Linked DNA regions of Luteolibacter sp. Y139. The protein of the gene in region 1 interacts with the protein of each later gene in a pairwise test. Links are inferred from orthologs where the notes say so. Each region holds a gene or a part of one and is shown on either strand. Other genes may lie near its edges.

The links. The genes of interacting proteins can lie anywhere in the genome.
Region 2: the proteins of leuS (region 1) and ligA interact in binary tests that used the Escherichia coli proteins (3 or more experiments, as listed by UniProt). The link is inferred for Luteolibacter sp. Y139 from one-to-one orthologs.

The regions. Positions count from the first base shown.
Region 1 is NZ_JBBUKT010000011.1:35,911-39,223, reverse strand. The notes cover bases 53-3,185. They hold leuS (leucine--tRNA ligase), read right to left. Parts: upstream 2,823-3,185; coding sequence 282-2,822; downstream 53-281. Other genes in these bases: WKV53_RS22695 (PA2169 family four-helix-bundle protein), read right to left, coding at 2,988-3,185; WKV53_RS22705 (hypothetical protein), read left to right, coding at 53-255. Also shown: more of WKV53_RS22705, read left to right, coding at 1-52; more of WKV53_RS22695, read right to left, coding at 3,186-3,313.
Region 2 is NZ_JBBUKT010000006.1:298,129-301,330, reverse strand. Bases 64-3,085 are described here. They hold ligA (NAD-dependent DNA ligase LigA), read left to right. Parts: upstream 64-454; coding sequence 455-2,716; downstream 2,717-3,085. Other genes in these bases: WKV53_RS16735 (site-2 protease family protein), read right to left, coding at 2,721-3,085; WKV53_RS16745 (hypothetical protein), read left to right, coding at 64-399. Outside these bases: more of WKV53_RS16745, read left to right, coding at 1-63; more of WKV53_RS16735, read right to left, coding at 3,086-3,202. UniProt on the Escherichia coli protein: DNA ligase that catalyzes the formation of phosphodiester linkages between 5'-phosphoryl and 3'-hydroxyl groups in double-stranded DNA using NAD as a coenzyme and as the energy source for the reaction.

The sequences.
Region 1 (3,313 bases):
GGCTATGTGCCGGGCGACTTGACCATGAAGGCCGCCGACCACCTGCTCGGCCGCTCGGGCGAGTGGCTCTCCTTCCATTGGTTCATCCGCATGCCCGCGCCTGAGCGGCGAGCCGAGTTTGTCTTCGGCACGGTGAGCGAAGTCATGACGCTCTTGGAAGATCTCTCCGGTCCCGTGCTCGTCATGACCGCCGACGGCATCGTCCACGATGCCGCTCCTGATGAGGAATGGCATCAGGCGATGTTCGGGGGCTGACGCCAGCCCCCGTTCCGAGTCGTGCCTCAGTTCGCGACGATGTTCACCAGACGGCCGGGGACCACGATGACCTTGCGGACCGTCTTGCCGTCGGTCTGTTCCTTCACTCGCGGCGAGGCGAGGGCCGCGGCTTCAACCGTGGCCTGATCGGCATCCTTCGCGACAATGACCTTGTCACGCAGCTTGCCGTTCACCTGGACGACCAACTCGATCTCGTCGGTGATGAGAGCGGCTTCGTCGTGCTTCGGCCATGCCGCATCAGCGAGCACTGAGGTGCCGCCAAGGCGCGAGTAAAGCTCCTCGCTCAGGTGAGGCGCAAAGGGATTCAGCACGTGCAGCAACAAGCGGAACTCATTCAACGGCACCACCTCGGCCTGCGTGAAGGCGTTGGTGCACACCATCATCTGCGAAATCGCGGTGTTGAAGGACATCTTCGCGATGTCGTCGGTGACCTTCTTGATCGTCTCGTGGACTACCTTGAGCAGCGCCTTGTCGGTGCATGGCACGTCCTGGATCTTCGATGACGTGACCCATTCGCCGGCTTGATTCTCTTCAAAGGCGACGCGCCAGACGCGGGCAAGGAAGCGCGAAACACCCTCGACGCCCTTCATGCTCCATGGCTTCACCTGTTCCAGCGGGCCCATGAACATCTCGTACAGGCGCAGCGAGTCCGCGCCATACTCCTTCACGACGTCATCGGGGTTCACCACGTTGCCGCGGGACTTGGACATCTTCTGGCCGTCCTCGCCGAGGATCAGGCCTTGGTTCACCAGCTTCTGGAACGGCTCGTTCGTCGAGACATGGCCCAGATCATGCAGGACCTTGTGCCAGAAGCGGGCGTAGAGCAGGTGAAGTACGGCGTGTTCCGTACCACCGACGTAGAGGTCCACCATCCCGGGCTTGTCGCTGCTACCCCAGTAGTTCTCCGCTTCCTCCGAGATGAAGCGTCCGCTGTTCCGCGGATCGCAGTAGCGCAGATAGTACCAGCAGGAGCCGGCCCATTGCGGCATCGTGTTCGTCTCGCGGATGGAGCCATCCGGCAGCTCGACCCACTCACGGGCCTTGCTCAGCAGCGGCTCGGGTGAACCACTCGGCTTGTAGTCTTCCAGCGGCGGCGCGAGCAAGGGCAGCTCGGCATCCGGCACGGCGTAGTGGTTGCCATCCTTCCACGTCAGCGGGAAGGGCTCACCCCAGTAGCGCTGGCGGGAGAACAACCAGTCGCGCAGCTTGAACTGCACGCGGCGCTTTCCTTTTTCGCCTTCTTCCAGCCACGCGATGATCTTCGGCTTCGCTTCGGCGGTTGGCAGTCCGTCGAGGAAACCGGAGTTCACGGCAGTGCCCGGATCGGTGTAGCCCTGCCAATCAGCATCGCCGTTTGGCTGAACCACTTGAATGATCGGCAGCTCGAACTTCTTCGCGAACTCGAAGTCGCGTTCGTCATGCGCCGGGACGGCCATGATCGCGCCGGTGCCGTAGCCCATCATCACGTAGTCGGCGATCCACACCGGGATCTGCTCGCCGTTCACGGGATTGGTCGCATAGGCACCGGTGAAAACGCCGGACTTGTCCTTGTTCAGATCGCCGCGCTCAAGATCGGACTTGGCCGCACAGGCGGCGATGTATGCCTCCACCGCAGCCTTTTGCTCCGCAGTCGTGATCTCCGCGACATACGGATGCTCCGGCGCGAGCACCATGTAGGTGGCACCGAACAAGGTATCCGGACGGGTGGTGAAAACTGTGACGACATGGTCATCGAGCAAGAAATCGACTTCCGCGCCTTCGCTGCGGCCGATCCAATTCTTCTGCAGCAGCTTGATGCCTTCCGGCCAATCGAGCGGGTCCAGTTCATCGATCAGGCGCTGGGCATACTTCGTGATGCGCAGCATCCACTGGCGCAGCGGACGACGTTCGACGATGTGGCCCTTGCTGCGCCACTCTTCCACTTCCTCGTTCGCCAGCACGGTGCCGAGGTCGGGCGACCAGTTCACCGGCGCTTCGTGGACGAAGGCCAAACGCACCGCATCGATCTCCTCGCGGCTCCAGCCTTTCGCTTCCAGCTCGGCGACAGGCTTCGCCTTGCCCGCTTCTTCATCAAAGTATGACGAGTACAGCTGCAGGAAGATCCACTGGGTCCAGCGGACATACTCCGGATCGGTCGTCGCGATCTCGCGGTCCCAGTCATAGCCGAAGCCCAGCGACTTCAGCTGGCGCTTGAAGGTCGCGATATTCGCCGTCGTCGTGATCGCCGGATGCTGGCCGGTCTTGATCGCGTACTGTTCCGCGGGCAGGCCGAAGGAGTCCCAGCCCATCGGATGGAGCACATTGTAGCCTTGGCGGCGCTTGGCCCGGCCGATGATGTCGGTCGCGGTGTAGCCTTCCGGATGGCCCACGTGGAGGCCGCTGCCGGAGGGATACGGGAACATGTCTAGCACGTAGAACTTCGGCTTCGAGGCGTCGAAATCGGCATCGCCCGGATTCGGCGTGCGGAAGGTTTTCTCCGCGTCCCAGCGCTCCTGCCAGGCAGGCTCGAACTGGTCGAAGGGGAACGGTTTACGGCGGTCAGACATAGCGGGGCGCGGAAATTGGCGAAAGCGGCTGAGCTTGAAAAGGAAAACCCCGGCCCGGCCGAGCCCCCGAAAACAGAACGCCCCGCCGCGGCTGGAGAGCCGGGCGGGGCTGTTTCACGATATGACCGTTTTCAGGCCATCGGAGGAGGTTTCGGCAGCGGCGTGTCAGGCAGCGGCATAGTGAGTTGCAGAGGCGTGGGACTTCTCCTCAATGCGGTGCAGCGCATCCAAGGTCGCGGCGACGTAGGTCTTCAGCTCGCCGAGCATGTTGCCGGTGCGTTCGTTGCGTGCTGCAGGGCGATTGCGCGCTCCGAGCGTGCGCTGGAATTCCCGCTCGCCCCGCTCGCACTCGGCACTGAGCCGCTTGCGGAACTGCGGATGCACTTGGCAGACGAGGCGGATCCATGCGCGGTGAACCGAGGCTTCCCGGCTGCCGTCCAGGGAAGGCTCCACGCCACAGGAGGCGATCACAGCTGCGAGTTCTTCCACGA
Region 2 (3,202 bases), on another replicon or contig:
GATGGCTACGCTCGCTACGTTCATCCCTCGTGGGACCAGATCCTCAAGGGATCTCCGGAAGAAGCCACCGTCCGCGTCCAGGTCATCCCGGACAACTACTACAATGGCATCTATCGGGATGAGCAGTCATGGGCCTGCTTCGCGCTGCCCTCGCCCGACCACGAAACGCTGATCTTCGGCTACGTCGCGCGCGGCACGCCGCAGCACGCCGCCTTGGTCAGCACCATGAACCGCACCGAGCGCCGGGCCCAAGGCGGACTCCAGCGCATGACCCTGAAGATCCGCCACACCGACGGCAGCGACCGCCGCCAATTCGAGATCACCCGCGTGCTTTCCGACGAGTGGGCCCTCGGCGACCAGCCGCTGGATGACCAGCTCGCCGGGCCGCTATCAAAGTGACCCGAATCTTACCGCTTTCCCGCGCCGGAAAGATCGAGTGAGCTTGCCGCCGTCCATGGACGACCTCTTCGACCAGCCCGCCCCGGAAACCCGCATCCTCGAACTGCGCACCGAACTCGAGCGCCACAACCGGCTCTACTACCTCGATGCCGCGCCGGAAATCTCCGATGCTGAATACGACAAGCTGTTCCGCGAACTGGAGGCTCTTGAAGCCAAGCACCCTGAGTTCGATGACGAGAACTCGCCCACCCGTCGCGTCGGCGGCGCCCCGCTCGAAAGCTTCCAGCAGGTCCGCCACCTCGTGCCGATGCTCAGCATCGATGACGTCTTCGAGCTCAAGCCCACGGACGAACCGCAGGAGGGCTTCGTGGCTGAGGCCGAGCTGATCGACTTTTACAAACGTCTGCAGAAAAACCTCGGCCGCGAGCACGTCGCCGTGACCGTGGAGCCGAAGATCGACGGCGTGGCAGTGTCGCTCGTCTATCGCGACGGCAAGCTCGCCTACGCCGCCACCCGCGGCGACGGCACCACCGGCGATGACATCACGAATAACGTCCGGACCATCCGCGCCGTGCCGCTGACACTGGCTGGATCTTTCCCTTCTCTTCTCGAGGTGCGCGGCGAGATCTTCATGCCGAATGAAGCCTTCGCCGCAATGAATGCCGAGCGCGACGAGGCGGGCCTTCCCACCTTCGTCAATCCCCGCAATGCCACCGCGGGCACGCTCAAGCAGCTCGATCCGAAGATGGTGGCGAATCGCCCGCTTGCGTTCCTTGCCCACGGCCTCGGTGCCTATGATGGGCCGGAGCTTGCGACCGAACAGGAGTTCCATGCCTTGCTCGATGCCACCGGCATCCCGCGCAACCACCCGATCAAAACCGCGGAAACGCTGGAGAACCTGCTGGACGCCGTGCGACGGATCGATACCGAGCGCCACGACCTCGGCTACGGCACGGATGGTGCGGTGGTGAAGGTCCTGTCCCGCGCTGAACGTGAGAAACTCGGCTATACGTCCCGCGCGCCGCGCTGGGCCGCTGCCTACAAGTTCCTGCCGGAACAGAAGGAAACCCTGCTCAAGGACATCACCGTGCAGGTAGGGCGAACCGGGGTTCTAACACCCGTCGCGGAACTGGAGCCGGTCTTCGTTTCCGGCACCACCGTTTCCCGGGCGACCCTGCACAATGAAGAAGAAATCCAGCGCAAGGACATCCGCCTCGGCGACACGGTGATCGTGGAGAAGGCCGGCGAGATCATTCCCGCGGTTGTTAGGGTGATAACGGAGAAGCGTTCACCCGGTTCAAAACCCTTTTCGCTACTGGATCACATCGGCGGCAAGTGCCCCTCATGCGGCGGTCCGGTCGCGAAGGAAGAAGGCTTCGTCGCCTGGCGCTGCTCGAACTTCGAGTGTCCCGCCCAGGCACGGTCGAAGATCAAGCAGTTCTCATCCCGCAAGGCGCTCGATATCGAGGGTGTCGGCGAGACGGTCGCAGATGCGTTGGTCAATCGCGGCCTCTGCCGCACGCCCCTCGATCTCTTCGCGCTGGAGGCGGAGCAACTCGCCAACCTCAACCTCGGCACCGATGAAGAACCGCGGCGCTTCGGTGAGAAGAACGCCACCAAGGTCATCGAAGCTCTGGAGCGCGCGAAGGAAAAGCCGCTCGATCGCTGGCTCTACGCCATGGGGATCCGCCAGGTCGGAGAATCGGCATCGAAGGAACTTGCCCGCCTTCACCCCGATCTCGTCGCTGTTGCTTCGAGCCCGATCCTCCAGAAAGTCGCCGACATTTCACGATGGGAGTCAGAGCGGAAAATCGTGTCGCCCAAGAACAAGGAGCTTCCTCCTGCCGACGACGAGGACAAGCAGGCGCGTCAGAAGCAGCACGACGAACTCAAGGCCAGGATTGATGAAGGTGCCAGAGAGCTTGCCCCCTATCGCCTGTCCCCAGACGCCGGGACCGTGGTTGCGGAAAGCGTCACCTCGTTCTTCGCATCCGAGGCGGGCAAGCACGTGATCGAGAAAATGGAGGAACTCGCCATTCACCCGGCTTCCGGCAACTACGCACCGAAGCCAGCCGAGGCCGACCTTTCCTCCCTGCCACTCACCGGCAAGACCTTCGTCATCACCGGAACGCTCTCGATGGACCGGGATGAAATGAAGAGCTACCTCGAATCCAAAGGCGCGAAGGTCTCGGGATCGGTCTCGGCGAAAACCGACTACGTGCTCGCGGGCGAAGGTGGCGGCTCGAAGCGCGACAAGGCGGAGAAGCTCGGCGTGAAGGTGATCGGCGAGGAGGATCTTGCCGCCTTGCTCGGCTAGGAAATCACACGTTCGCGGACACCATCGTCAGCGCGGAGAGCGCCACGATTAGGAACAGATATTCTCCCAATGCCTGGGTATCAGGCTCCTCGGTCACGTCCTTTTCAAAGGCCCGGAAGGCACCGACCGCAAGGATCAGCAGCAGCCAAGGCTCACGCGAGAACGCGAACGAAGCAGCCACTCCCGCGACGGCGATCCATCGATGCACCCGGGTAAGCGAGCGGAAGGCTCGCGAGCCATCGAGCTGCCATACCGGCGTCAGGTTGAAGAGATTGATCCACGCCCCCACATGCGCCAGCGCAGCGAAGAGCGGCGAATGAAACCCGATTGAAAACAGCCAGCAAACCAGCGCCGCAGCAAAGCCCCATACGGGTCCGGCCAAGCCAACGCGTGCGTCCTCAGGAGCCGTTGGCAATTGCTGCTTGAGCCGCACAACAGCACCGAGCCCTGGAATGAACATCGGCGCACTGGCCTGGATGCCGAATT